DNA from 2 places in the Psychrobacillus sp. FSL W7-1493 genome. Region 1 is predicted to be linked to the other one. Evidence: a T-box and tRNA genes for the amino acid it is inferred to sense, from the RefSeq annotation. Region 1 holds a T-box; the other holds one or more tRNA genes.
The links. A T-box is a leader RNA that pairs with one kind of tRNA and senses whether it is charged. The one in region 1 lies ahead of metG (methionine--tRNA ligase), so its partner is inferred to be a tRNA-Met.
Positions count from the first base shown of each region.

Region 2: it encodes a tRNA-Met, which carries the amino acid that the T-box ahead of metG (methionine--tRNA ligase) is inferred to sense. The anticodon was not compared.

Region 1 covers NZ_JBBOSB010000001.1:1,840,417-1,863,313, reverse strand. The annotation lists gene MKX96_RS09395 (protein kinase) at 329-916, opposite strand; gene MKX96_RS09390 (aminoglycoside adenylyltransferase domain-containing protein) at 906-1,709, opposite strand; gene MKX96_RS09385 (hypothetical protein) at 1,706-1,957, opposite strand; gene MKX96_RS09380 (IS3 family transposase) at 2,101-2,988, opposite strand; gene MKX96_RS09375 (transposase) at 2,985-3,272, opposite strand; gene MKX96_RS09370 (MFS transporter) at 3,383-4,579, opposite strand; gene MKX96_RS09365 (MarR family winged helix-turn-helix transcriptional regulator) at 4,579-4,992, opposite strand; gene MKX96_RS09360 (GNAT family N-acetyltransferase) at 5,119-5,613, shown strand; gene MKX96_RS09355 (class I SAM-dependent methyltransferase) at 5,610-6,389, opposite strand; gene MKX96_RS09350 (HAMP domain-containing sensor histidine kinase) at 6,525-7,760, opposite strand; gene MKX96_RS09345 (hypothetical protein) at 7,952-8,236, shown strand; gene MKX96_RS09340 (NUDIX domain-containing protein) at 8,283-8,783, opposite strand; gene MKX96_RS09335 (DUF2785 domain-containing protein) at 8,817-9,647, opposite strand; gene MKX96_RS09330 (hypothetical protein) at 10,010-10,726, shown strand; gene MKX96_RS09325 (hypothetical protein) at 10,795-12,003, shown strand; gene MKX96_RS09320 (amidase family protein) at 12,253-13,719, opposite strand; gene MKX96_RS09315 (DinB family protein) at 13,986-14,459, opposite strand; gene MKX96_RS09310 (hypothetical protein) at 14,606-15,079, opposite strand; gene metG (methionine--tRNA ligase) at 15,191-16,867, opposite strand; T-box leader at 16,922-17,178, opposite strand; gene MKX96_RS09300 (cation-translocating P-type ATPase) at 17,416-20,010, opposite strand; gene MKX96_RS09295 (amidohydrolase family protein) at 20,216-21,568, opposite strand; gene MKX96_RS09290 (serine/threonine protein kinase) at 22,000-22,869, opposite strand.
Region 2 covers NZ_JBBOSB010000001.1:942,750-949,734, reverse strand. The annotation lists gene MKX96_RS04755 (threonine aldolase family protein) at 1-461, shown strand, start outside; gene MKX96_RS04750 (hypothetical protein) at 496-630, opposite strand; gene MKX96_RS04745 (alkaline phosphatase family protein) at 784-2,349, opposite strand; gene MKX96_RS04740 (potassium channel family protein) at 2,529-2,999, opposite strand; tRNA gene MKX96_RS04735 (tRNA-Leu) at 3,393-3,474, opposite strand; tRNA gene MKX96_RS04730 (tRNA-Cys) at 3,507-3,580, opposite strand; tRNA gene MKX96_RS04725 (tRNA-Gly) at 3,587-3,661, opposite strand; tRNA gene MKX96_RS04720 (tRNA-Gln) at 3,668-3,739, opposite strand; tRNA gene MKX96_RS04715 (tRNA-His) at 3,741-3,816, opposite strand; tRNA gene MKX96_RS04710 (tRNA-His) at 3,852-3,927, opposite strand; tRNA gene MKX96_RS04705 (tRNA-Trp) at 3,953-4,026, opposite strand; tRNA gene MKX96_RS04700 (tRNA-Tyr) at 4,035-4,118, opposite strand; tRNA gene MKX96_RS04695 (tRNA-Thr) at 4,128-4,203, opposite strand; tRNA gene MKX96_RS04690 (tRNA-Phe) at 4,208-4,283, opposite strand; tRNA gene MKX96_RS04685 (tRNA-Asp) at 4,427-4,502, opposite strand; tRNA gene MKX96_RS04680 (tRNA-Met) at 4,506-4,582, opposite strand; tRNA gene MKX96_RS04675 (tRNA-Val) at 4,727-4,802, opposite strand; tRNA gene MKX96_RS04670 (tRNA-Glu) at 4,825-4,899, opposite strand; tRNA gene MKX96_RS04665 (tRNA-Ser) at 4,923-5,014, opposite strand; tRNA gene MKX96_RS04660 (tRNA-Asn) at 5,021-5,095, opposite strand; rRNA gene rrf (5S ribosomal RNA) at 5,105-5,220, opposite strand; rRNA gene MKX96_RS04650 (23S ribosomal RNA) at 5,342-6,985, opposite strand, start outside.

The DNA.
Region 1 (22,897 bases):
TTTACTCGCATAAACATAGCCGTAAAACTGTACCCAACCCCAATTTCATCATCTATTTATGTTCTTAATAGCCAATTGAAAGTTCCTTTGTTTATGTTTACAGTCACTATAAAAAAGAATGGTTAGTCAAAATCAACCAATAACTTTAACAAAGCTGTAAAAATTACCTCCCAAGCCAGTCTTAAGCCCAGCTCCTCCTTCCTTACACAATACATTACCAGCAGAAGACTTGAAATAATAATAAACGGACAATAAACAAACATGGTACATCCAAGCTTGTTTATTGTCCGTTTTTTTAAAGTTTTTAATAGAAGGTTTATATACTGAATTATTCTTTTCCACATTCAATACAGCGGTGGTCTGAGTCCCCATCGCCATACATTCGTAGCTCCTTTTTCAAGCCACAGATTACACATTGATTATAAAAGATTTGCGGTAATATACCTGATTCTGCTAAGGGCACCCATTCGTTCTCATACAGTTGTTTTGTCATCCCATAATCAATTAATATTAAATTGCCTTTATCATTTAATCCGTAATTTCTGCTATCCAAAAAGTCAAAACCATCTAACTTTGAGTCAATAAGATGAATTGCATGCTTCAGGTCATCTGTTAAACGACTATCATGGATAAGATCTAATTCATACGAACACCCATTTTCCAATGGTAAAGGTTTAAAATAAGGTTGTATTAGTATTTGTTCATCTAAATAAGTTACCTTTGCTACGTGCTCTGCTAAGCTCTCTTTCTCCAAGAAATCATACATATATTGCTCGTTTATCCCTTGTTTATATCCTATTGGATGTAAAAATCTTTTAATCACCATATCATTATATTTATATACTTTGCGAGTAGAACCAATACCGATAAAATTATCCTCTACACATAGCTCTATGTATATATCTTTAATTTTCATCTATTCTACCTGACCTTAAGGTTAGTAAAGCGTTTACTTCTTCTTTTATATACTCTTTAAATGCTACTAAAATTTCCGTCTTAAACTGTAAATCAGACCTCTTCCCTTTATAGATGTCTATGGCAAGATTCACTAGCTGGCTATGCTTTTCAGGTAAATATGTTACTCCCCACTTACCAGCCTCCATTTTCGAGAAAATAGTACCATCATTTAAATAACGGTATACCCTTAGCATATTTAATATGCAATAAACTGGTTTTTTCTCAATGTTACTCAAACAGTCTCTATAGTCTTCCAAAATTGAATCGATATAATCAGTCATAGGAATATTCGGGAATACATGCTCTATTGATTCACCTCTAAGACATATTCCTTTGTAGTTAATGATAGTGATGTGGGCAGCCAAATCAGCATCTCTATACTCATCTATAAGCCATTGCTTTTTGTTTTTTTCGTATCTTTCTCTCCAGTACTCACTATAATGATAATCATAGGCTGGTGGATACTCCCATTTTTCTAGCTGGTTTCTATTCATAAAACTAATTTCTATTGGGAAAGGTTTGTTAGACGACTTTAAAAAAAACTCGGTTAATGTTAATTTTTCGTGTAATGATAAGGCTTTTTCTGTCACTACCATTAAATCTATGTCACTACTTAACGGATTGAACCCTCCTAAGGCTAGAGATCCGTGTAAATAAAAACCGACACTATTTTCTTTTATCACCGTTTGAATTTCGTCTATTACTTGTATGGTAAATTCTTTGACTTGATTTGTAGCGTCATCCCACTTCATCGATTAGATACCTCTTTCAATGGCATAAATTCCTCTGGTTTCAATTCCTTTGCCTCTATCACTATGGCAGTTAATAAAGTATCTGTCATCGTTTCGTGTCCCTCTCCCTTTTCCCAGAAAACTGCATCTCCAGCTCTTACCTGTATCTTCGTTTGTTCATTACCAGTTACCCATCCCTCTCCATTAACAATTAATAATAGCTGGGGCATAACAGCCTTATGAAATCCGATAACACCATTCTCCTCCAAGTGCATACTGGTCTTCTGTAAAGAAAGTAGACAAATTAATTCACAACTTTTTTTCTTCCACTACCGCGCTGTCGCTTGCTGGGATGGTGAAAACAGGATAGGTCACAACCATACCTATCCTATTTCCACCATCTCTGATTTTCTCACCCTGCAGCCAAAAGACAACTTTTATTGAACGCTTGTTCAAAGTCTACAGGACTCACATAACCCAACGTGGAATGCCTTCTTCTCGTATTATAGAATTGGTCAATATAATGCCCAACCGCTTTGATTGCTTGCTCACGCGTCTCCCATTTATGGCGGTAGATCAACTCTTTCTTGATCGTCGCATGGAACGACTCGATACAGGCATTGTCATAAGGATCTCCCTTGCGACTCATGCTGCCCTTCATTTCTCTTTCGGTCAATAACCCGGTATAATCCTGCGAACAATATTGCGATCCACGGTCCGAGTGATGAATTAGTCCTTCCCCTGGGTCCCTTATCATAATTGCCTGTTGGAGGGCTTCGAAGGGTAATTCTTTTTTCATATTGTCTCTAATACTCCAGCCAATAATTTTTCGTGAAAAAAGGTCCATCACGCTCGCCAGATATAACCACCCCTGTATAGTCCAGATATACGTTATATCTGTTACCCATACGGTATTAGGTGCTTCCGCCAAGAATTTGCGTTCAAGCAGATTTGGATAGATAGGATGTTGGTGATTGGAATCCGTCGTCACCACGTAAGGGGTCGCTGATGTCGCACGGAGTCCCATCTCGTTCATTCGTTTCCCTATTGTCCGCTCACACACGTGAACACCTTGCGCCTCCAAATCTTTTGCGATTCGCGGGCTGCCATAAGTTCCATGACTTTCAATGAAGCTGGTTCGGATGAGTTGGTTGATTTCTTCTTTTTCCTCTTGAATTCTGTTCCGTTTCTCTTTTTCTCTCAACCATTTGTAATAACCACTAGTTGAAACCTTTAAAACTTCAGACATCTTCACCACGCGAAACTCATTTTGATGTTCCTCTATGAACGTAAATATCACGTGTGGCCTTTGGCGAAGACATGCATGGCCTTTTTTAAGATTTCATTTTCCTCCTTCAGTTCTTTTTCGTTCTTCTCTAGCTCTGCTATGCGTCTTTTCAGTTCTGTAGAAGAGATGAGATGTTCATTATTTGAAAGCTCCTGCTTCTTGTTGTAGGCCCTTACCCAGGCACGAATTCTTTGCGGCTTGATCCCATGTTCATATCCTAATTCGGTTGCCTTTCTTCCATCTTCGATTACCAATTTCACCAGATAATCACGCATTTCTCTACTTGTCCTTATCATAATAAACACGCTCCCTTTATTTTCTATAAGTATGAAGGTCGTGTTTTAACATGTCTACTTTTTATACTATCTCTAACTGTTTTACAAAAAAGATTATGAAGTTAATTCATTCAGGATATTTTTAAAAGTTCTTTATCTCTTCTACCATGCAGTAAGTAATAAATAGGAATACAAATTAGTATCAAAAAGACCATGGAAAGAAAAATAGGACGATAACCGCTATACGGTACTACGAAGCCTAATAGGAATGGACCTACTCCTAATCCAATATCATATAAAATAAAATAAGTGGATGTTGCAAGACCAAATCGATGTGGTGGAGTTACCTTCACTGCTACACTTTGAGCGATTGAATTAAAGTTACCATAACCGACCCCAATGAGTGCTGCTGCAAGTAAAAGCATCCACCCAGCAGTTGCCTGGCTGAATAAAAACATACCGATAGCAAACAAAACTAAACAAGGATACGTTACAATATTAGCTCCTCTAGTATCCATCAGCTTTCCTGTAAAAGGACGAGAAAAAATAACGACTATAGCATAAATTAAAAAGAAATAACTTGCTGCAGTTACTAGATTTATCTCTTCAGCATAGAAGGATAAAAAGGACATGACACCAGAATAGCTAAATCCGATTAATAATGCCACAAAAGAGATAGGTATAGCTCTAGGCTCTATAAATTTCGATATAAATGAGCTTTTTTCCATATCTTGATTTGGAAATTTAGGTAATGGCACATCTATCTTTACAATCGCGTAGATGATTAAGCACACAACCGAAAGCACTACATTCATAGCAAAAATCCATTGGAATCCACCTTCCATTTTCAATAATAGAATGCCTAGAAATGGACCTATTGCTGTTGCTAATATGGCACTTAAACTGTAGTAGCCTATGCCTTCTCCCTTACGAGTATTCGGTAAGATTTGAGCAACAATCGTGCCGGTAGCTGTTCCTGCAATACCAACAGCAATCCCTTGAAGTAGTCTATTAACAATAAGAAGTCCAATATTAAAAGTCGCAAAATATAAGGCAGATGTAATCGTAAAAAATAATAATCCTATCCACAATGTTTTTTGAGTCCCTATATTCCCTATTGCTCTACCTGCCCCTAATCTGCCTATTAGAGACCCTATTATGAAAATACTTGATACTAGACCTGCTGTGCTAGTAGTTGCTCCATATTCTGACTGAGCATAAGAAGCAATCGTAACGATTAATAAGTAAAACATTAAAGTAATTATAAAATTGATCAAGGAAATGAAAAGAAATTCCTTTGTCCATAATTTTTCTTTTATCACTGCCATCATCTTCCCTTTAAATTAACAAGTAGCTTTTCTAATACTCGTTCTGTAATTTTTCTTTCCTCTTCCGTGATACCTTTTAATAGGTCCATTTGAAAGGCTTCTACTATTAATTTTGCTTCCTTATATTTCAAAACACCTAGACTTGTTAAATGCATCACTTTTTGTCGCTTATCCTGGCCTGTCCCTATGTAGATTAGGTCTTGATCTACTAGCTTTTGAGCAATCGGAGTTACGGACGGCTTTTCTACTCTCCAATAAGCTGCTACATCCGTAAAGGTTGAAGGCCCCTCTTCTTGCAAAATACGTATCAGTCCCCACTGTATTTCTGTTAAGCCTAGTGGCATCAATAAATCATGCATTTTGCCACTATATGGTCGAGAAATCAATTTTAGAGTAGTAAAAAATGGTTGCATTTCAATTCCCCCTAAATTAGTTAGTTAGGCTAACTAATTTTAAACGTTTAAATTATATTTGTAAAGAAAACATTTCTTGCCATTTACAATTCAAATACTTATATTTTTTATAAGGGGGGAGTATCTATGGAAATGAGGCTAGCAAATGAAAAAGATTGGGAGCAAATCAAGTATATTTATGAAGCAGGTATCTCTACTGGTAACGCAACCTTTGAGACGAGTGCCCCATCTTCATATGAACAATGGATTTCAAAAGCGGACAAGATATGTACTTTCGTCATGCTACATAATGAAGCGGTAAAAGGCTGGTGCAGACTTAGCCCTGTCTCATACAGGGCTGTTTACGCAGGAGTTGGGGAAGTAGGTATATACGTTCATCCAAAAGCAATCGGTTTAGGTATTGGAAATAAGTTACTTGGAAAGTTAATCGCTAGTTCAGAAGAACAAGGCTATTGGATGCTACAGGCAAGTATATTTCCAGAAAACAAAGCTAGTATAGAACTTCACAAGAAAAACGGTTTTAGAGTGGTGGGATATCGAGAGCGAATTGGAAAGCATAATGGAGAATGGAGAGATAACTTACTTTTAGAAAGAAGAAGCAAGTTCATTGGTAACGATTAAACTGTTGCCCGAACAATATAGTAAGAGTTCGTTATAGGTAAGCCATTCATCTCATGGAGACCAAAAATCTCCGTTATCTCGTTTAGGTTTTCATTTTTAATTTTCTCTGTCACGAATGGATGCTGTCCAAAACATCTTTTATTTATGATGTCCATAGGGCTGTGTAGTATTTCTATATTGCTCACCGTTTCGATTTCCCATTTATCAAAGTTCGCTGTCTTTAATCTTTTTTGTATAGCCTTTAATGTTGAATCTCTTGGTAACTTGGCTTGAAAGAGATTTGGAAATAAAATAGGAAGTTCCTTGTCCATATCATCACCAGGATGCAATCCGAGTACAGCTCCACCTTTTTTTACAGTTTGCGTCAAAGCAAGATATCCTGATGTGGGCCCTTTCCGAATATATGCACAGTCAAATTCATCTTCTGAAAAGGACAACTCTTCTTTCGTGCTACCTTGCACGAAAGAGACGTTATCAGGCTTCTTTCTTTTTCCCTGTTCAATAAAGAGGTTAGTTACATCAAATCCTACTATTTCTTTTGCAATAGGGCTACATTCGATAGCGAATTCTCCATGACCACATCCAACATCTAATACTTTTTTAGACGCAATCATTTTTTTAACCTCCTCATCGAAAAGAATTTCTCCATTAGGTTTTAAAATAGTAGAATTCCATGAATAAGCATATTCTCCTTGTTGTTTCCCAAGCTGGTTGTACCATTCGAATGAATGAGGTTCGATCCATTCTGCAAACAGAGTTGGATTTAATAATGCCATAAAATACCCTCCCTATATTGTTCATTGTACATATCTAAAACTCCAGGCTGCTTATAGTGATACTAAAAGTTGAGCTTACCTAAATGGAAGTGACTCTATACTAAAAAAAGAAGCACTAATATTTAGCACTTCCTTTTAAACTGGTAAAGTCAGAGTGAATGTCGTTCCTTTACCCTTCTTACTTTTTACTTCTACATTTCCTTTTAGCTTGGAGATTGTCCCATAAACCATCAGCATACCAAGACCAGTTCCTTCTTTTTTATTCGAGTAATAAGGCTTCCCTAACTGACTTATTTCTTCTGAAGACATCCCAATACCTTGATCTTTAATGGTAATAACAAGGTGTTTTCCTAGTTGTACAGCTTGGACAAAAAGAATCCCCCCCTTGCCCTTCATCGCTTCAACACCATTCTTTATTAAGTTAATAATGCATTGTTTCATTTGATTTGAGTCAAATTTAATCTTCGCTGTGTTCTGAAACTCAAGAATGATTTCCACTTCGTTAAATTTAGCAAATGGCATCATAATATTTTTTACATATACGAGCTCCTCTTCCATAGTAGAGTGAACCATATGGACGGATTGTGGCTTAGCAAATGCTAAATAATCATTTAAAATACTTTCTGCTCTATTCAACTCTTTTAGAGAATATTCTATATAAACTTTGTCGTTTGGTGTAATATCCTTTGAAACGCTTAACAATTGTAAAAATCCATTTGTCACTGTAAGCGGATTTCTAATTTCATGAGAGACACATGCTGATAGCTCGCTCATCACATGCAATCGCTCAGAACGAAGAAAGTTATCTCGCTGTTTAATATTGGACAGAATCTTTTCAATCATAATCATATTAAATAGCATAATGACTGCATAAGTAATAATAACGTAACCAACAACGTTCCAATATTCGGATGTCAACGTTTCAAAATAGGTGGATAACGAAATTAAGTAAGTCAACCCGTTAACTAATACTATTATTATGCCTGTAATTATTCTATTTTTAGGGGATAGGCTAATAAATTTTTTATGCACCAGTGGAATAATAATAAAAGTCAATGTTGAAAAAATAAACGACTGAAACATTCCCTCTCCACCAACAAAGAAACGTACAATATTTAACGTAATGTATAAAGGTAATAGTGTCTTGTGGCCGCCATATAAAGCCAAAGTAATAAACGGAATATATCTTAAATCTACTGTAAAACCTAATTCTAATCTTATTGGATAAATCATACACAAAAACATAGAAACAATTGAAGAAAATATATAATAAAATAAATTTTTTTTACCCTTATAGTTATCTATAAAGATAACAAATAGCAGAACAGGTAAAGTTATAAATAATATATTGATCAAAAATGTTTGCAGCAATGATGGTCCTCCTCGGAGCTTCTTCCATATACACAAATATAAATTATAGCATATATATTACCAAGTCTTTCATATTAAAATTTTGCTATTTTCAAATTGATTCAAGAATAAAGTTTAAAGTTAAAAATATGAGGTAGACATAAAGTAGGCCTAGAAAAAACTTTACTAACTATGAATGGAGGAATTTTAAAATGAAGAAAAGAATATTTGCTTTACCAATAGTTTTAAGTTCAGCATTACTATTAGGAGCATGTGGTGATGGAGACGATGATATCAATGATATCGAAGTAGAGGACCCGACTTTTGAAGATGATGGACAAAATGATACAGGAATTGATTCTGAAAATGAAGGCGAAGTAGATACTCAAGATGATCAAGACAGTACTACAGGAACTGATGGTACTGATGACACTACCTCTACCGAAACTGAAGGTACTGAGACAGAAGGTACAGATAGTGGTACAGAAGCTAAATAATAACCAAAAACCTCGAAGCATAAATGCTTTGAGGTTTTTTTTGAACTTAGCTTATATACTTGATCATTTTTGCTTCGTCGATGATAGAAAGGATTATATCATGATCATCAATGATATAAGGAACTTCTTCTGGTTCAACCCAAATACGCGTCGTTGTTTCGTGCTTCCGCTGAAAGGGCTCGCATTCTTCTATATCCAACCGATAAAATAATTGATAACCAATCATAGGATACTTACCATTTGGTTCAAAGTAAGGATTTTCTTCATGATTTACCTCAATAGCCCCAATATAAGTAGCTTTTCCCTTTACATACCCTTCTTCGAAGACCTCTCGGTGTAATGCTTCTTCTGGAGTTTCATTTCCTTCTATATGCCCTCCAGGTAGATTAAATCCCCTCTTTTTCACTTTAACTAATAACATTTTTCCTAGGTGAAAGCAGCATCCGTGTACACTTGTTACTGTGTCTTTGTTTCCTATTAACTTTGAACGCTGCCACTTTAACCTTACTGGATGTTGCCCCCATACCACTGTTATTTGATCAGTCATCTATTTTCTCCTTTTTCCGTACTGAACCTGTGATTACTCTCTCTTGTACATAGCTTCATGTAAATTTTTCAATGTTTTTTTGATTTGATGCTGCGTATGTATATTTTGATCGAGATATGTTAATCGAAAATAAAGAGATTTTAAGAAGTTCATTACATTAGATCGATATTTGTAAAAGACTATGCGATTCTGTTCTTTTAAGCTTGTCCCCAATAAACTCTCAAAGTTATGTACCCATTCTACAAGCATTTCCTCCAGTAAACCTTGTTCTATCAGTGCTTCCACTGCAAAGATTAATCGTTCATCCTCATCATCTTGGAGAACAGTATCCTTCCAAATGCAAGCTTTTATAACGTTTAGGCATTCTTCAGCGTGTAATAGATCGTACGAAGGATGACTAATAATAGATTCAAAGAGATCTGCGCCGTGAGCAATACTATGCGCCCACCCCTTCCCATCTACATAACCTCTCACATCCTTTTCTGTCAGTAAATATGTAATCGTTTTTTTATAGACTTCTTCTAATTGCTGTTTTTCCAAAAACTCTTTTGTTTTATCCTTTTCTACAATCAAAGCAATGACTAAAGATGAGAATGATCTAGTAAACACTGTATCGGTGTCTTGTTCACCTATGCCTTTAAATAAATATTCTTCTGTTAAACAGATGTCTAGTATTTTTAACATGAGATCGTTTGACAATTTATCGTTCTTTATGAGCCCGTAAAAAGTTGAGTAAATTAAACTATCTCTTAGCTCGGCATCCACTGAGCCTATATGAATAAGCATTTCTTTTATGACTTCCTCAAAATTTTCCAGCTCTCCTTTTTCATTTTGCCATTCTCTTAATATTGTTTTTAGTTCCATTTTATTCCTCCTTAATAAACATTCTCTTATTATTTCTAGAGAAAGGAACTCATTTCCTTCTTTACTGCTATTTATTTTCCCAAATTCAATTATTTGTATTAAAAATTTACCAACTAAAATAGTAGATATTTTAATTTATATTCTCAATGACATCAGGCTACAATCGTCACTAATTGCTCCCCATACAGAAACATACTTAATATGAGTCTAAATTTCACGTAGAGAATATTAAGATTTTTTATTTATAAAATTCAATTAATTTAATTACCGCGGTATATTTTGTGATTTTTTTCCCAATTGTAAATTTGTACTAAATGATTAAAATTAAAGATGTAGTAAAAATATGAAAAAGGAGTTGTATTATGAAAAAACCATTCGCTGCTCTATCTGTAACAGCTATGCTACTCTTCTCGACTTCCTTTGCCTCTGCCAACAGCTATTCTTATCTTGATGAAATCTTGTCCCTACAACCAGATGTATCTTCTGAAGAAATGATGTCCAGTGTTCGTGAAATCGCAAAAAACACCGGAGAAACGGAAGAACAGATTTTAGAACAAATCTATAAAGAGTTAAAAAACGATCAAGCTCAAGGATTGGCTGAAGCAAAGTCCAATCAAACTCAAGGCGCAAGTGGTGGAACAGTTAGTGTAGGTAACAGTACTAAAGGTAACTTCTACTACACACCTTCTCAAACAGCCTATCTTGATCATGGTCATGTCGGACTTTATTATACTTCTACTACAATAGTAGAATCCGTTCCTTCTTCTGGTGTTCGCACAATCTCTACAACTGCTAGAAAGGTAGATAGTTCGGGTGCTCTAGTTAAATCAGTTAGCACAACTTCAACAAATAGAAATAATGCTGCTAATTGGGCCTATTCACAAGTAGGTCAGAGTTATTCATATAATTTTGCAACTAACAGATCTACTGGACATAACGGAGCCAAAAACTGTTCGAAGTTAATTTGGTCTGCCTATAAATTAAACGGTAACTTAGATTTAGATGACGATGGTGGACTTGGAGTATATCCTAGAGATGTGCGGGATGCACCAGGTACAACTCTAGTAAGAAACATTTAACATTAGAATGACAATAGGACAGTGGAAATGCTGCCTATTGTCATTTTACCTTTAGGAGGGTTTTTTATATGAAAAAAAATATAGTTTCTGTAATCGGAATCATGGGCCTAGGGGTTATTGTTTACTTCGCCTACACGCTTTTTTTCACACCTACACAAGCAAATAGCAGTTTACTTCTATCTAAAGCGGATATCGAGGAGGAAAATTTTCTACATAACAAAAAGGCTATTCTGTATCTGTCTACTACAGCTGATCAGGACATAGACGGGGAAGGATTTAGTTATGCTGTTTTTATTGAAAAATCAGGTAAAGCCCAAGCATTAAAAATGGAGGGATTGGAGTTAGGAAGCACAGTAGTTTATGAAAATAAAGTTTTTTTAGAGGAAAAAGATATGGTACGCCTAGTGGGTGAGGAATATAAGGAATTTCCAATGAAAACTGACCAGTACACAGGTGAACGTACAGGTTATATTCAAGACGAGGAAATATTCTTCAGCATTTATAACAGTGGATTTGCTCAGGACGGAAACGGATATCGTTCAGATGTTCGGTTTGGAAACGAGAAAAATTTTCAAACAGATAAAATCCCCTTTTATATCGCAGCCTCTGGTGTTGAAAGTGACAAGGTAAATATTCTTACCCAGGATGTAGATAAAAATGAATTCAATTTAAAGGAAGTAACATTTGATACATCCTTAGAGGTTGATCATTTATCGAAAGTAGACACACCAAAAGATGAGTTTTTTAACGCATTAGCCCCTGTATTATCAGATCAATCATATTACTATTTAATCTTGTCATCAGCGATAGATGATTTCAACGAAAAGACCAGTCTTTATCGAATCAATAAGGAAACTCTTCAGCAGGAAACGTATGATTTCATAGAATATAAGGATATGAAGGATCTTGTGGCGACTATTCCATATAATTTTAAGAATTCTGCTTATATATATAATGACATGTTGTACTTTATCAATGGCTTAGGGGAAGTTTACACCTTTGATACAAACACGGAAGAAATCCAGCTAAAATTCTCTTTAGAAGATGCTAGTGAATCTAAAATAAGAAATAATGAAGAAACTTATTTTAAGGATGGTTCCCTTTTTGTCCTAAGATATAGTGAAGATAAGAAAGAAAAATACTATTTAGAGGAATATGATTTAAACAATGGCAATCGAGTAAGTAGCCTTGATATAACTGGCTTATCCGAACTATTATCAAGCGTTCAAAGAAAAAGTATTTACTCTTATGATTTAAAGGTATTCGATTCACAATAAATTATAGAGCTGGGACAAAACGCATCTTAGAAGTTCAAAAGCCCTGAAAATTTTACAAACAGTAAAATTTTCAGGGTTTTTTTGCTACTTCATCATCGTTGTTCTACGCTTCAACGAATGCTTTCCGTGGGGTGATGTTTTATTTGTCTCCACGTTCATACCTACGTCGCCGCCTGCCGCTACAATCCATATAAAGAAATTTTTCGTGTTTGAATGGTAAATTGCTATTTATGAACTTGACTCATCCATTTAAATTTTAGGGCTAATTCTATGTTTAGTAGCTTGCTCGTAAACATAAGCAAGTTTAATTAATATTCCTTCACTAAAAGCTGTTCCTGCAAAGGTAATCCCAAAGGGTTTACCGCTGTTCATATAGCCTGCTGGAACTGCGATGGAAGGATATCCAGCCTTGGCACTAATCGTTGAGCCGATGTAGGAAGGAAAAACAATTGCATCTAGATTATACTTTTGTAAAGTATAATCTATACCCTTCTCTTGGGAAAAGTATAAATCTTCACTTCTTGCTTTTAAATACTCTGGAGCTGTTAATGTATTTGATAGATTTTCTCTCAGTTCCAACATGTTTTGTCCATACTTTAAGTTTTTTTCTTGATTTTTTTTATTGAACTCAATTAATTCAGAAAGTGAATGGACTGGTAAATTAGTTGGTAATTTGGAAAGATAATTATCTACACTATGCTTGAACTCATGTAGTAACACTTCTCTGCTCCATTTTCTATGAAAGGAAGGTATTTCGATATCCTCTATAACCTCTGCCCCTTCCTCTTTTAAATGAAAAACTGCTTGCTTAAATAATTTATCATCATATTCCTCGGAATTGTAGAAACGCTCATCTGCATTATGCAATATACCAATTCTTGCTCCCATTAAACCATTAGAATCCAAGTAAGGAGTATAATCTCTGCAAGAGATTCCTTCACTTTTGAAGGTTGCAACATCATTAAGGTCTACCCCTGTTAAAGCACCTAACAAAATAGCTGCATCTGCAACCGTTCTTGCAATTGGTCCAGGAGTATCTTGAGAATATGTAAACGGAATGATACCTTCTCTACTGATTAATCCAACTGTAGGCTTTATACCAACTACTGAATTTTGTATTGCAGGACTTAGAATAGACGCATCTGTCTCCGTTCCAACTGCTAAGACTGCAAAATTTGCCGCAACAGCAACAGCAGACCCTGAACTAGATCCACCTACGAATAGCTTCTCATCCCCATATGGATTTAATGTTTGCCCGCCACGCGAGCTATATCCTGCCCACATTGTCGATGACATCCCATTCGCCCATTCTGTCATATTTGTTTTACCTAGGATGATTGCGCCTGATTGACGAAGCTTTTCGACTAAGAAAGCATCTTGATTACTAATATAGCTTTCTAGCGCAAGCGACCCAGCGCTTGTATGCATAGAATCATTTGTTTCAATATTATCTTTAAGCAGAACAGGTATCCCATGTAATAACCCTCTCATGCCTTGTTTCTTTCTTTCATAGTCCAAAGCCTCTGCTATAAATAAAGCATGAGGATTTATCTCGATAATTGCATTAAGATTAGGACCATCCTTATCAAACTTTGCAATTCTATTCATGTAAAACATAACTAATTCTTTTGAAGTTATTTCTTCTTTGAGTAAAGCAAAGTGTAGGTCTTTGACTGTTAACTCTTCTTTTAAAAAGGGGTTGAACTTTATATTCAATTTAAAAGCTCCCTTGGAAAGTAATTTTTGTGTAAACACTGTAATTACGACATCATTTAGACTTCATAATTTACTCTAACTTTAACACTTATCTATCAAATTAATAGTATATTAAAAATTTTTGATATATAAAATATATTCCCCAAGAAGATTTTGCAGTTTCCTATAACACATTTTTAAAACCAGCCTTAAGCTGGCTGGTTTCTGTTCTCTCTCTATATATTCTCTCAAAAAACACCTTCATTTATAAAATGAAGGTGGCTTCTTTACATCTGTTGTTCTTTTGTAGGTCCCATAACTCCGGGTACCTCTAATCCTGCTTGGCGAAGTAAAACGGTCATTTGACCTCGATGATGTGTTTGATGGTCTATAATTTTTCGTAATATTAGACCACGTGGAATAGAAGTGCCAAACGCCGGTACTTGCTCTACCAAATCTGCATCCGTTAGAGATGCTGCGGCCTCTCTAAAAGCGCCTGCCATTGTTTCATAAGCAGAGACAATTGTTTCAACTGATCCAGGTACTTCCTTAGGGTTCCCAACAGATGGTAGGTCAATTTTTGCTAGCTTAGCTAGAAAAATGGGTGTTGTCGTTAAATGCCAAGCTAACCATCCTAGTGTATTATGGTTTTCTGCAATTGCTTGGTTCAGCCTATCATCTGTCATTGCTTTAAAAACGTTAACTGTACCATCAGCTGACATCGTCCATTCTTGTAATAAATCTTCTGTTTTACGATACATATGAATACCTCCTAGTTATATCTATTTTCATTTTAATTTAAAAGTCGCCTTATTCAAGTAAAAGGACTTACTAAATATGAATTCAGATCCAGGATAAAAATAAAGTATCATCATTTAACTTAGCTGGAATATATAATTCCAACTGGTTATTTCTCTTCTTCAAAAAACATCTTCCCATCTCGATACTTTGCATATGGGTCATCTTTTTCACCAATCAATAACTTTCCTTTAACAATGTAAGCAACTTCATTCCATTCACTTTTTTCTCCATCCTGCTCTACTTCAAGCTTGATATGGTGCCAGAATGAGTGCCCGTCTTCGTACTCGATCTCTACAATTGCAAAGTCTTTCAGTTTATACTTTTGTTCTTCCAAGAGATTGATTTTTTCTAAATATATAGCTTTTGCTTCCTGTTCGGATAAGCCAGTTTTACCAGCTAACTTACTCTCTTCTGTATCATATAAATGTAATTGTTTAAATGCTTTCTCATAATCCTCATCTATTATTGCTTGATAATAATTTTGAATAATATTTTCAGCTTTCTTTTCTTCTACGTAATTACACCCTGTTAACATCAGTATAAATAATAATAACAACAGAATTGATCCTGGTTTCTTCATATTAACCTCCCAACATTAAGGAAATTGAAACAACTACTACAAATTAATTAATTCATTTTTTAAATTTTAACATAAATATCCATATAAAAAAATGGGTTCTTCTAGTGCAACTCAACTCTTCAACTGTTTTTCCAGATAATCAATTTCCTCTTGAATTGTACTAGGATCTATTCTTGCAAATAGTGGTTGTATATTGCTTATGTTATCTACTTTCACTTTTATTGGATTCCAATAGAATTCTTCTAATTTTAATATGTTTCGTACTTCCTCACTTGAGAAAGGAAGGAACGGTGATAATATTTGAGCAACATTTCCAATGATATATACGCAACTTGCCAGAGTATCCAAACAGCTATCCCTATCTTCCTTTACTTGTATCCACGGTTTCTGAACGTCAAAGAATCTATTCGCTTCACGAATATATGAAAAGATAGAATCTATTGCTAATTTGAACTGACCTGCCTCGACCAATTGCCCAACCGTTGTATATAAGTTTATAGTGGTTTCTTCTATTTTTTTATGAATTGCTCGATCAGGAATTGTTCCTTCAAAGGACTTTTCAATGAATTTTAATGTGCGATTGATAAAGTTTCCATATGCTCCAAGCAGCTCCCCATTATGACTATGAATAAATTCTCTCCACGAAAAATCCGAGTCTCTATTTTCGGGGGCATTGCTTGTTAAAAAGTATCTTAAGGAGTCCGGATGATATTTCTCTACAAAATAAGGAGCCCATACCGCCCAGTTTTGGCTAGTCGAAAATTTTCTCTTTTCCAACGTTAAATACTCGTTGGAAATGATATGAGTTGGAAGTGTTTCTTGACGAATACCTTTAAGTATCGCTGGCCATATAACGGTATGGAAAGGGATATTATCTTTACCATGAACATAATAGGAAATGGTTTGTTCATTCCAAAATTCTTTTTCATCCGTTTGATTAAGAGTGGCCCATTCCTTACTCGCTGAGTAATAACCGGAAACAGCCTCTATCCATACATACACTTTCTTTTCCTCGTATCCTTCTATGGGTATACTTACCCCATTTGGCAGATCCCTTGAAGCCGCTCGATCTCGAAGCCCTTCATTTAAATATCGCTCGGTCAGGTGAACTGCATTTTTTCGCCACGCATGATTTGCTTTTGCTGACGTAAGATAATTCTCTAGCTGCTCCTGAAAGCTGCTTAGTTGAAAATATAAATGCTTTGTAGCTTTAACAGTCGGCTCATTTCCACATAGCTTGCAACTTCTATTTGTTAAGTCCATAGGGTCTATAATCAAAGAGCAGGCATCACACTGGTCCCCTCTTGCGCGGCTTCCGCAATTTGGGCAATTCCCCTCCACATACCTGTCAGGTAAAAATTGATTATCAGTGGCACAATAGATTTGCTCTATTTCATTTTCGTATATATAACCATTCTTCCACAGTTCTAAAAAGATTTGCCTAACCACTTTATGATGATGATCACTATCAGTTCGAGTATACATATCATAAGTAAAGCCCAGACGCTTAAAGGTTTCTTTAAACTCGTTATGGTATCTATCCGCTATTTCTTTAGTTGTGACGCCTTCAGAATTAGCACGTATGGATATGGGAGTACCGTTACAATCGCTCCCAGAGACATACAATACCTCCTCTCCCTTTTGTCTATAATATCTCGCCAAAATGTCGCCTGGTAATAAGGCAGCAATGTGTCCCAAATGTAGGGACCCATTAGCATATGGCCATGCCCCTCCGATAAAAATGTTCATTTTGATTCTCCCCTTTTCTTCATTAAGTTTTTTAGCCAAGTTAGTTTTAAATATCTTCAGCCAAAATAAAAAACCTCAGCCTTATCGAATTTCGATAAGGACGAGGTTTTCTCGTGGTACCACCTTAATACTCAAATGGTTCGCACCATTTGACTCCATAAGTACATAGCAAAAAGCCTTTATACTTTGACATGGGTAACAAGTGCCAACTCTTGTCGTATCCTACTAGTTGTGAAACGTTCAGTACGAAGCTCCGAGATCATGTTCGAATGACTAGCTTGCCTCATTTCCACCATCAGAAGCTCTCTATATAACATCATCACTCTACTTTTCCTCTTCAACGCCTTTTTATATTAGGTTATATTAAAGTTATTGATGATTTTACTAAACATTTCTTTTTTTTACCGAGTGTACAAATTAAATGAAGCGATGGGTGATGGCTTATCGCTCACCCCGCGGAAAGCGTCCGGTTGGTGCGGAAATCAATTCTACTTTCTGATTTAAAGAGTATTATAATTCAACCCTAGCCTATAACATAGCATTATATTATTAGAATTATACAAAATGTTCCACTCATAAATCAATATTTATTTTTTAGCAAGGAAAAATCTATCTATTTGAATAACTATGAATGGTACGAAAGCCAATCCATAAATCATCGCTAGTTGAGAGCGACTTATTGCTGCAACGTCAAATAGCTCGAATATCAAAACTAGGTTCAAAAGAATGACACCAATTAGAAAAGCTATCCAAACAGTTAGATTCGAAAACAATCCAATTTTAAATATGGACTCTTTTGATCGGCAATTAAAGCCATGAAATAATCGCGACAAGCATAAGGTTGCAAACGCCATAGTAGTCGCGACCATTGTATCCCCAGTCGCCAATCCTATTTGAAAGGCGATAATTGTTACTGCTGCGATGAGGAAGCCCTCTAATCCAACCTGTATAGCAAACTTCTTATTTAGAAGCGGTTCCTTAATGTCCCTTGGCTTTTCTTTCATTACTTTTTTATTGTGTGGCTCTAAACCAATTGCAATGGCAGGTAAACTATCCGTCAGCAAGTTTATAAATAATAGATGAACCGGTAAAAAGGGTGCAGGTAAAGCAAGAATGGTTGCATACAGTACAACTAGGATAGCCCCTGTGTTACCGGATAGCAAAAACATAATGGAATTGGTAATGTTAGTGTAAATACTTCGCCCATTGGAAACTGCTTTGACAATGGTTGAAAAATTATCATCAGTCAAGATCATAGCAGAGGCATCCTTTGCAACTTCAGTACCTGTAATGCCCATAGCAACCCCTATGTCCGCTTGCTTCAAGGCTGGTCCATCATTTACACCGTCACCTGTCATCGCTACAACGTGACCTTTTTCTTGCCAAGCTTCTACTATACGGATTTTATGTTCTGGGGATACCCGTGCATATACAGAGACATTCTCGACTACGTCTTGTAATTCTATATCTGATAATTTTTCAATTTCCTTCCCTTCCATTACTTCCTGAGGACCTTCTATTATCCCTATTTCTTTCGCTATAGCTGTAGCGGTAATTTTATGATCTCCAGTAATCATAACAGGCTTAATACCTGCCTCAATACAATCTTCTACCGCTTGTTTAGTTTCTGGTCTTAAGGGATCCATCATAGCGACTAATCCAATGAAAGTGAGATCCTGCTCCATTTCCATGTTTACTATCAGGGAATCTACTTCTTTATAAGCAAACGCAAGGATTCTTAGACCATGGCTTGAAAAATGGTGGTTTGCTTGTTTTATCCTTTCGATTTGCCCTATGTTAATAGGTGAAATGCCTGTAGATGTTTCCATTCTTACTATTCGAGATAATAGCTCATCAACTGCTCCTTTTGTAATCATCATATATCGATTATTTATTCGATGAATCGTACTCATTAGCTTGCGATTAGAATCGAATGGCATTTCTCCTACACGGAAATATTGTTGGCGTACGTTCCCTTCATCAAAATTATATAGTTTACTCCAATTTACAAGCGCAATTTCTGTTGGATCTCCAATTTCTTTTTCTTCTGTACTTATCGAATCATTACAAAGCAACGCCATGCTCATTAAATTTTTATGGAGTGCGTTGTTGATATTAGCTCTATCAGCTTCTATGGTTTGCTCATTTACGTAAATATGCTGGACTGTCATTTTATTTTGTGTAAGCGTTCCAGTTTTGTCTGTACAAATAACAGAGATACTCCCTAAACTTTCAGCTGCTCGTAATTTTCGAATGATTGCATTTTCTTTTGCCATCTTCTGTGTGCCAAATGCAAGTACTATGGTGACGATTGAACTTAATGCTTCCGGAATAGCAGCTACCGCTAAGGATACCGCAAACATGAAAGAATCTACTAGCTCTCGGCCTCTAAGAATGTCTAGTCCAAAAATGATTAGGCATATAATGATAATGCCAATAGCCAATCTCTTTCCAAAGTGATCCAGATTCATTTGTAAGGGGGTTTTCTTTTCTTTTGCATTTTGCAACAGATTAGCAATCTTGCCTATTTCAGTAGACATACCAATGGACGTTACAATAGCACGTCCTCTACCATTAGTAACAAAACTTCCTGAAAAGACCATATTACGCTTATCTCCAATTGCTAGCTCCTCTTTAGCAATTAATGCTTCAATTTTGTCTATTGCTTCGGATTCACCTGTCAATGAACTCTCATTTACTTGTAAGCTATAGCTTTCCATCATTCTTCCATCTGCACAAATATAATCTCCCACTTCTAAATAGAGAACGTCTCCCACCACTACCTCTCGGGATGGAATTTTTATAACTTCTCCATTCCTCAGAACCTTAGCTATAGGAGCGGCCATTTCTTTTAAGCTATCTAATGATTTTTCCGCTTTAATATGTTGTACCGTCCCTAAAACTGCATTTAATACAATTACTATTACAATAACTATTGAACTTTCTAATTCTCCTAAAAAAGCAGAAATTACAGCGGCAACTATTAAAATGATGACTAGAAAATCATTAAACTGCTCTAAAAATACTTGTATGGCATTTTTCCTTTTACCTTCCTTCAATTCATTGAAGCCATTCTCTTTATGTCTTTGTCGTACTTCATAATCTGATAATCCTTGTTGAGTAACATCAAACTCTTTCATCACTTCTTGAACTGATTTTTGGTAGTATGCTGTGATATTCATTAGATTCCTCCAAACTCAATAGTTAAAATAGTTACATACCAATCAATCACTTAGATATGAATATATGTGCGAATTTAAGAGATTAGTACACAAATAATGATAGATTTAAATTATGATGCGATTTTAAGAGATTTTAATGCATATAAAAACAGGAGAGGCTTTAGAAATTGCCGCTCCTGTCAAAGATTCTATCTTATTATTTTAATTAGCTTGATTTATAATTGGTATCTAGAAAACTATTCATAAATTCCTCAATAGATTTTTTAATATTCTCTTCCACAGGAACTTTTTCAAGTAATTCATCTTGCGTGTATAAAGTCCCTCCCTTAATAATACTATGAATTTCTTTTGTGCAACGTATGTCTTTTAAAGGGTTTTTTTCTAGTACTACCATATCCGCAATTGTTCCTTCTTGAATGACTCCTATATCTTGTCTATTAAGGGCATCTGCTGCATTTATTGTTGCTGTCCTTATCGCATCTATTTCCGATAAACCATTTTTTACGAATAGCTCTAGCTCTCTGTGAAGCGCCATACCAGGAAAGGTGAAAATGCCAGCAGGAGTATCAGTACCAGCTACCACCCGGCCCCCTAAGTCAAAATAAGCTTTTGTAATGGCCTTGTTAAAGGTATGTTGCATTCCTAATTTACTCAAAGAACTTGTATTTTCGATAAAGCGTCTCCAATGCTGCATTAACACGGAGTTCTCTTTAATTTTGTCCATTATCTTTTCTTCCGAATACCAGTAATTCCGCATTAAATTGGCTTGGTCATACAAAACCATTGTCGGACAAAGTACAACATTATTTTCCACCAATACTTTACAAACATCTCGGATCTTTTTCTCATCAGGATTTTCCCAATCAATTTCTTTCCAAACACCTTCATTTGCCTGCATGGTCCAATTGGGGAAAATATCTTTTATAATACCCGAAGCATGCTCATTCCATTTAATACCCATTTTAGCAGCGTCAGTTGCAGTTACTTCCAAGGAGTGTATTAAATCACAACTGACTTCTTTCTGCTGAAGTTTTGCCTCATCAACAACTACCTGCATAATCTCCTTGGATAACCAACCATACACCTTAATGAAATCAGCACCCGCTTCAACCTGCCTTCTAACTTCTGCTCTAGCACTCTGTTCATCATTTACATTTATGTTCCATGGACTATTTTCACCCCACAAGCCAGGCGGTCCATCGATAATTCTATCTGATGAAATAACTCTTGGCGTTGGTGCACCTTCATTCGCATGTATTAGTTTTTCTAATTCACCAACATTCCCGCCCGTATTACGAACGGTTGTAACGCCTGCTGCAGTAAAAATAGGAGCATAATCTTTTTTCATATGTACGTGCATATCAATCAAACCTGGTATTACATACTTTCTTTTCAAATCATAAATAACCGCTTTTTTATGAATATTACCAATCTGCTTGTGGGCAGAAAAAATTCTAGTAATATAGCCATTTTGGATAAGAAGATGTGAATAAGTAGTTTTCCCAGTAGTTACATCTATTACATTAACATTTTTTAATAATAATACCGCATTCTCCATGGCGCTCTGTCCTTTTCTCCCAAGGTATAGGTAAGATACAAACTAGTTGTGATAATCATCTCGCATTTTTTATAAGTTTCAAAAGGTCTCATCTTTCTATTTCCCCGATTTCTCCCTTTTTCAAACACGGTGTTGGCTTCAGTTCACAAAGACTATTTTTTGTTTATAAACTCATTAATTTCATTAAATAGTTTGCTAATCAAATATTGTTTTTCGTAAGTTATGGCATTAACTCACCTAGAAAGTTAATTGGATGAGCATAAGCTACTTTTATTATTCTATCCATCTAGTTATTTTTCCTTTTAAATACAAAAATATAATTTTATAGAAGCTGATTCATTTCTATCATACGGAAAAGTGTAAACAAAATGCCTCTTGCATAGTAACTGCAAGAGGCACACTATATACTTTTAAATTAAGGGTTACAGCTATTACACTTTTTCGGGAGTATAAGTACCATATTCCTTTACGTAAAACTTCCATTCGGTATAGAAATCTATAACTGAAGCATAACGATTGTTCCTATTCTTTTCCACTGCTTTCTTAGCTACCTGATATAATTCTCTCCCTGCTTCCCACGTATCAGAGGAACGGTCAAGAGTTCCACCAACTAAAGCGAATGCCATTGCTCCCATATTGAAAACATTGGATCGACCATCAATTTCGGATGCGAGGGTAAACTCTTCTGGTGACATAAACCTGGAAGAGCCCCAAAGCCTTCCTATTTGGTTATAAAACGGTTTTACTTGATACAAATCCACGTCACATATTTTAGTAATATTTTGTTTAAAATCATATAAGATGCTTCCATCGTAAAAGTCTATCGCTACATAATTATTTTTTTCTACATGAACGTGAAATTCAAAAATAGTTGAAAGAGATTGTAAGCGTAATTCAAGTGGAAGCTTCTTAAATCTATGACAAGCAGAGTTTAGTTCAACATTCTTTTGTATGTTTAATCCATCAAACCATTCGAACACTAGTACAAATCCTTCTCGGAGCTCCAAATGATCAATTAGTTTAACTAAGTAAGGATGTTCTAACTCTTTATACACTACCTTTGCATTTTTGAGTTTTTTTATAGCTTCTTTAGGATCTCCTGCATAGTTTATAGTTTGAGCACCAGCATATTTTATAAGACTTTTCACATTCCCCTTCTGTACACCAAATGAGATATTACCTGAATCTTGCTTATCAAAGACACAAAAAACCTCTCCAAAATCGTTCAGCCATTTAAAATCATGACGTTCTTTTAACTGAAAGGACACTCCGTCTAACACTAATGATTGTGCATATCTCACATTCGTTCTCCCTCCATAAGAAATTCAA
Region 2 (6,985 bases), 910 kb from region 1:
AAGGAATTGGTGGTATTGCGGGAGCTATTCTAGCCGGTGACGAGGATTTCATAGAGAAATCTAAAATTTGGAGAAAGCGTTATGGTGGAACACTTATAAGCTTGTATCCTTATATTCTATCAGCAGATTATTATTTTGATAAGCGAGCACACAAAATGAAGCAATACTATCAAAAATCTGTAGAGCTAGCACAGCTATTTAATAACTGTAAGGATATTTACACCGTACCAGAAGTACCTGTTTCCAATATGTTTCACGTCTATTTTAATCGTTCACAAGAGGAAATGGCAGCTGTTATAAGCAAAGTCCAGCTTGATAATCGCATAGGGATATCCAGCTATTTAAGTGAGCTGGATGGGGAGAAATGCCAAATTGAAATAAGTATTGGAGATTCTTATCTAGAAATTCCAAAAGAACAACTAGAACAATTATTTTTGAATTTAAATGAAGAAATGAAATAAAATAAAAGACTCTTAACGTCTCGTTGAGAGTCTTTTATTGCTGTTGCTGATACTGTTCACTTTTAAGTTCTTCATATATATGGTTTGCCTTGCTTTGCGCTTCTGCTTTAGAAGTTGCGTGTACCTCGATAATTTTTCCTTCGATAATAAAGTTATATGTTTTAACCATTTTAAATTCCTCGCTTTTCTTATTTTTGATTCTAATTATGTTATTCCCTATTGTAGAAAAATAAAACTTCTTAATAATGGAAATTACAAATATTTATTGGGACAGTAAAAAGTCCATAATTACTGTGCTTACATAAAAAAAGGTGGCTCCCATTTATGAGCCACCCAACAACCCTATTACCCACTCCTTCACATCCACGAGTCGGTTGGATGGTGGTCTTTCTGTCTCACCCGAAACGATTAGGGGAAAAACGGAATCTACCCGATGGAGAGAGCCATGTGCACCCCCACCAGCATGATCATGACTATGTTTTTCAATAAATTCGTAAGAAGGCTTTGCATCTACTATGATAACTTTTCCGGTTTGGGAGTGGAGTGCTCCGTACAGCCGAGCTAGTCCATCAGGATATGTGTGATAACGTAAAGTTCCTTGCTCATCTTTTATATCTAAAAGAGACAAATCTCCATCTAATTGCCACGACTGCTTATATTCATCCATATAAGGACCATTTGGAGAGAAGGTGAGTTCTTTATCGTCTGAGCTTACAACATGATTTATTTGTTGTTCATCGCTCCATGCAATAAAACCTATTCGTTCATCCTTTTTTAAGCTTTCTACTATATCAGAAAAAGGAATTTCTTCATCATTTAAATAGATGTAGGCCATTCGTTCATTCACTGCGATGGCTAGTTGTGTATTTTCTTTTCCTTTTTCTAAGAAGGTGTACCGCTTTAACAATTCATTCAAATCAATTAAAGCCGTTTCCTTTTCTTCCTTAACTGCAGATTGACCACTATCACCAAGGACTATCCATGTAACCTCTTCTACTGCCTTTTCCCAAGAGCCAAAATTATTTAACAGCTCTTGCAGTGCTTGGTCAGCCTTCTCAATCCCAGATTCATCACCAGGACCGTTTCTATGTATGGACGCATCCGCATCAGGGAGATAGGCTAGTGTAAAGGTAGGTAGGTTCCCTTGTTCAATTAGATAAGTCAGTTCATTAGATGTAAACTCATTATTTACTCCCATCCTCTTCCAAACGTATTTATATCGATCGTTCTCTGGATTGTATTGAGATAAGCCACCGAGCGACAAAAGCAATGGCCCATTCACCTTTATTTCTTTTGGCAATAGATCTGTAATAGAAAGAAGCTTAGGTACTTGTAAATCCTGCTTAAAGCTTCCCCGGTATAATAGACCATTAATAGAAGCTGTGTGTATTTGAGCACTTGCCAATTGTTCATGAATCGTTAGAACTTCTTTACTTAAATGGGTTTCATTCAGATGAATAACACTATCAGCCACTACATTTTTAACCCCATTGTCCCATATCTCCGCGATTCCACTTCCATAACTGACCATGCGTGCCTCATCTTTATTAAACCAAATCAACCCGGGGATTTTATGCTGATTTGCATATGTTCCAGTCAACAAGGTGCTATCAATTGTAACGGACATTGTTGGATAAGAACTAATAAATTCTGGATAAAAATCCCCATTATTTATTAAAAATGAAAATGCAGGTGCCTCTCCCTCTTTTATCGTCTTTTGCAATGGTTCTGCCATTAAAGAATCGACAACAATAAGAACGATCGGCTTTTTAGTAGCTTCGATCTTTACATCATTAAACTTTTTAGTTGGAGACATCGAAATAGCTAATATAAGTCCTCCACATACAACAACCAATATAGCTAATATGATTAGTATTGTTTTCTTCACTTTTAGTCACCTATCTTCCATTCATAGTGTTAGTATGGTGATTTCCAAATGATTACATGCTTATTTAATGATAAAAACTCATGGCTTTCGACTAAATGTGTACAAAGATATTCTTGGACCAGCCATTTATATAAAAATGATATCCTCACCAGTTGGACTACCTTTATAGAAAAGATGCATCAATTACCTGTTTGCCCATCATTGTCACTGCCTTGCTCATCTTCATTTTCATTTTTTGCACCGTCTCCACTGCTACCTTCTTTTTCATCCAAAGCTCTTATAAAAAATGCCGTTGGTAACAAAAGACCAATTGCTGCTTGTATTAGTGCAAAGAACCGTGCCTTTCCCACAGGCACCAAGTCACCATAGCCTACTGATAAAATGGTTACTCCACTGAAATAGAGATAATCTAAAAAATTCTCTCCTCCATCCTTCCCCTCTTCAGTGCTGACTCTTACTACATCTCCTTCCATAGACAATAAGTAATAAAGAACAGCAAATCCAAAAGTAATGCCAAGCATAGCGAAAAATAGCTTTTGGAATAAAGTTGACTGAAAATAGCTTTTCTTATATTTATGACCTGAAAAGAAATAGTATAAGGTTGTTACCATAAATAAGATCGTCAATCCCATTAGTATCGTAGAAAACATGCGTCTATTCCTCTCTGTCTCTCGAGTCCATCCAGTTTGAGTTGTATGAAGTTTTATTAATGTCGATATGACTATCTTGTCAATCGAATGTAAAAATATACAAAGTAACTAATATGAAAACGGAAATATAGATACGCATTCAATTCTTGAAAAAGTGAATGTACAGGTATTGAGACATTGAAAAGATTTTCAAGAGCTATTCTAACAATTTAAGTGATTTTCATTTTAAGCAAATATAACTTTTTTGATATAACTATTACTTCTTCCGAGACATTCAATTACTCCTATGCACGGGATTTTAGCTTATTTCAGTCCTCTTATTGAAACAACAAAAAAGACCTCTAACAAGTAGTTAGAAGTCTTGATATGTATGACTTTATGTCATGAATATGATACCGGTGGTCGGGGTCGAACCGACACATCCGAAGATACGGGATTTTGAGTCCCGCGCGTCTGCCAATTCCGCCACACCGGCATATTAAAGGCAGTAAATACTTTTTTAAAAATTGGAGGCGGCAACCGGATTTGAACCGGTGATAAAGGTGTTGCAGACCTGTGCCTTACCACTTGGCTATGCCGCCTTAATTTGGAGCGGAAGACGAGGTTCGAACTCGCGACCCCCACCTTGGCAAGGTGGTGTTCTACCACTGAACTACTTCCGCAAATAACTGGGGTACCTGGATTCGAACCAGGGCATGACGGAATCAAAATCCGTTGCCTTACCGCTTGGCTATACCCCAATGGGGCGACCGATGGGAATTGAACCCACGAATGCCGGAATCACAATCCGGTGCGTTAACCACTTCGCCACGACCGCCACAGAATAAAAAAAAGAGCTAACCAGATAGAATATGGGGCGACTGATGGGAATTGAACCCACGAATGCCGGAATCACAATCCGGTGCGTTAACCACTTCGCCACAACCGCCATTATTCAAAGTTAACTTATTATTTGGCAGGGGCAGTAGGAATCGAACCCACATCAAAGGTTTTGGAGACCTCTATTCTACCGTTAAACTATGCCCCTATAAAAACTGGTGGAGGGGGACGGATTCGAACCGCCGAACCCTAAGGAGCGGATTTACAGTCCGCCGCGTTTAGCCACTTCGCTACCCCTCCACTAGACAGTGGTGCCGGAAAGAGGACTTGAACCCCCAACCTACTGATTACAAGTCAGTTGCTCTACCAATTGAGCTATTCCGGCGTAATGGTGGCTCAGGACGGAATCGAACCGCCGACACAAGGATTTTCAGTCCTTTGCTCTACCGACTGAGCTACTGAGCCTCTTCGATTTACGCTAAGCTGTACAACTCTTTGTCAGCTTCACTCACTCATTCAGTCACGTACTTTAGTACGCTCCTTCTTTCGTTCGATTGCTTCCTCGATTTGCTTGCTTATCCTAAATCTCTAACATATTGAATAATAAATGGCGGTCCCGACCGGGATCGAACCGGCGATCTCCTGCGTGACAGGCAGGCATGTTAACCGCTACACCACGGGACCATTTGGTTGCGGGGACAGGATTTGAACCTGTGACCTTCGGGTTATGAGCCCGACGAGCTACCGAACTGCTCCACCCCGCGACAATAATATTAGATGAAATTTAAACCATCCTACGCATTTAGTGAGTTTTACGTCTTCCACGCTTCGCTTGCGTCGACGTTAATCGCTTTCTTCGTGAAGCGATTTACTCCACCCCGCGATAATAATACTTGCTAAATTAATAATGGTGGAGGATGACGGGCTCGAACCGCCGACCCTCTGCTTGTAAGGCAGATGCTCTCCCAGCTGAGCTAATCCTCCGTAATGCTGGTTTAAAATTAAATGGTGACCCCTACGGGATTCGAACCCGTGTTACCGCCGTGAAAGGGCGGTGTCTTAACCGCTTGACCAAGGGGCCATTATGTATTAGAGAAATCTATCTGGCGGAGAGCAAGGGATTTGAACCCTTGAGACAGTGTTACCCGCCTACACGATTTCCAATCGTGCTCCTTCGGCCACTCGGACAGCTCTCCTAGAAATGGCTCCGAAGGTAGGACTCGAACCTACGACCGATCGGTTAACAGCCGATTGCTCTACCACTGAGCTACTTCGGAATAATATCCGCCTAGCGACGTCCTACTCTTGCAGGGGGAGACCCCCAACTACCATCGGCGCTGAAGAGCTTAACTTCCGTGTTCGGTATGGGAACGGGTGTGACCTCTTCGCCATCATCACTAGACTTGAATAATTACTGAAAGACATTTTCTATTATATCAACTATGTAGATTATTACAAGTGTTTTTTTAATAAAAAATTATTCTTTCAAAACTGAATAAACTGACATCTTAGAAACAAACATTTTGGTTAAGTCCTCGATCGATTAGTATTCGTCAGCTGCACGTGTCGCCACGCTTCCACCCCGAACCTATCTACCTCATCGTCTTTGAGGGATCTTACTTACTTGCGTAATGGGAAATCTCATCTTGAGGGGGGCTTCGTGCTTAGATGCTTTCAGCACTTATCCCGTCCACACATAGCTACCCAGCGATGCCCTTGGCAGAACAACTGGTACACCAGCGGTGTGTCCATCCCGGTCCTCTCGTACTAAGGACAGCTCCTCTCAAATTTCCTACGCCCACGACGGATAGGGACCGAACTGTCTCACGACGTTCTGAACCCAGCTCGCGTACCGCTTTAATGGGCGAACAGCCCAACCCTTGGGACCGACTACAGCCCCAGGATGCGATGAGCCGACATCGAGGTGCCAAACCTCCCCGTCGATGTGGACTCTTGGGGGAGATAAGCCTGTTATCCCCGGGGTAGCTTTTATCCGTTGAGCGATGGCCCTTCCATGCGGAACCACCGGATCACTAAGCCCGTCTTTCGACCCTGCTCGACTTGTAGGTCTCGCAGTCAAGCTCCCTTCTGCCTTTACACTCTTCGAATGATTTCCAACCATTCTGAGGGAACCTTTGGGCGCCTCCGTTACACTTTAGGAGGCGACCGCCCCAGTCAAACTGCCCGCCTGACACTGTCTCCTACCCGGGTTACGGGTATGGGTTAGAATTTCAATACAACCAGGGTAGTATCCCACCGACGCCTCCTCCGAAGCTGGCGCTCCGGGCTCTAAGGCTCCTACCTATCCTGTACAAGTTGCACCAAAATTCAATATCAAGCTACAGTAAAGCTCCACGGGGTCTTTCCGTCCTGTCGCGGGTAACCTGCATCTTCACAGGTACTATAATTTCACCGAGTCTCTCGTTGAGACAGTGCCCAGATCGTTACGCCTTTCGTGCGGGTCGGAACTTACCCGACAAGGAATTTCGCTACCTTAGGACCGTTATAGTTACGGCCGCCGTTTACTGGGGCTTCAATTCGCACCTTCGCTTGCGCTAAGCACTCCTCTTAACCTTCCAGCACCGGGCAGGCGTCAGCCCCTATACTTCACCTTACGGTTTTGCAGAGACCTGTGTTTTTGCTAAACAGTCGCCTGGGCCTATTCACTGCGGCTCTTCTAGGCTATTCACCCAAAAGAGCACCCCTTCTCCCGAAGTTACGGGGTCATTTTGCCGAGTTCCTTAACGAGAGTTCTCTCGCTCACCTTAGGATTCTCTCCTCGACTACCTGTGTCGGTTTGCGGTACGGGCACCTCCCACCTCGTTAGAGGCTTTTCTTGGCAGTGTGAAATCAGGAACTCCGGACATACGTCCTTGCCATCACAGCTCAATGTTACAGAGTGCGGATTTGCCTACACTCACACCTCACTGCTTGGACGTGCATAACCAACAGCACGCTTACCCTATCCTACTGCGTCCCCCCATCACTCAAACGGTGGGGTGGTGGTACAGGAATATCAACCTGTTGTCCATCGTCTACGCCTATCGGCCTCGACTTAGGTCCCGACTAACCCTGAGCGGACGAGCCTTCCTCAGGAAACCTTAGTCATACGGTGGATGGGATTCTCACCCATCTTTCGCTACTCATACCGGCATTCTCACTTCTAA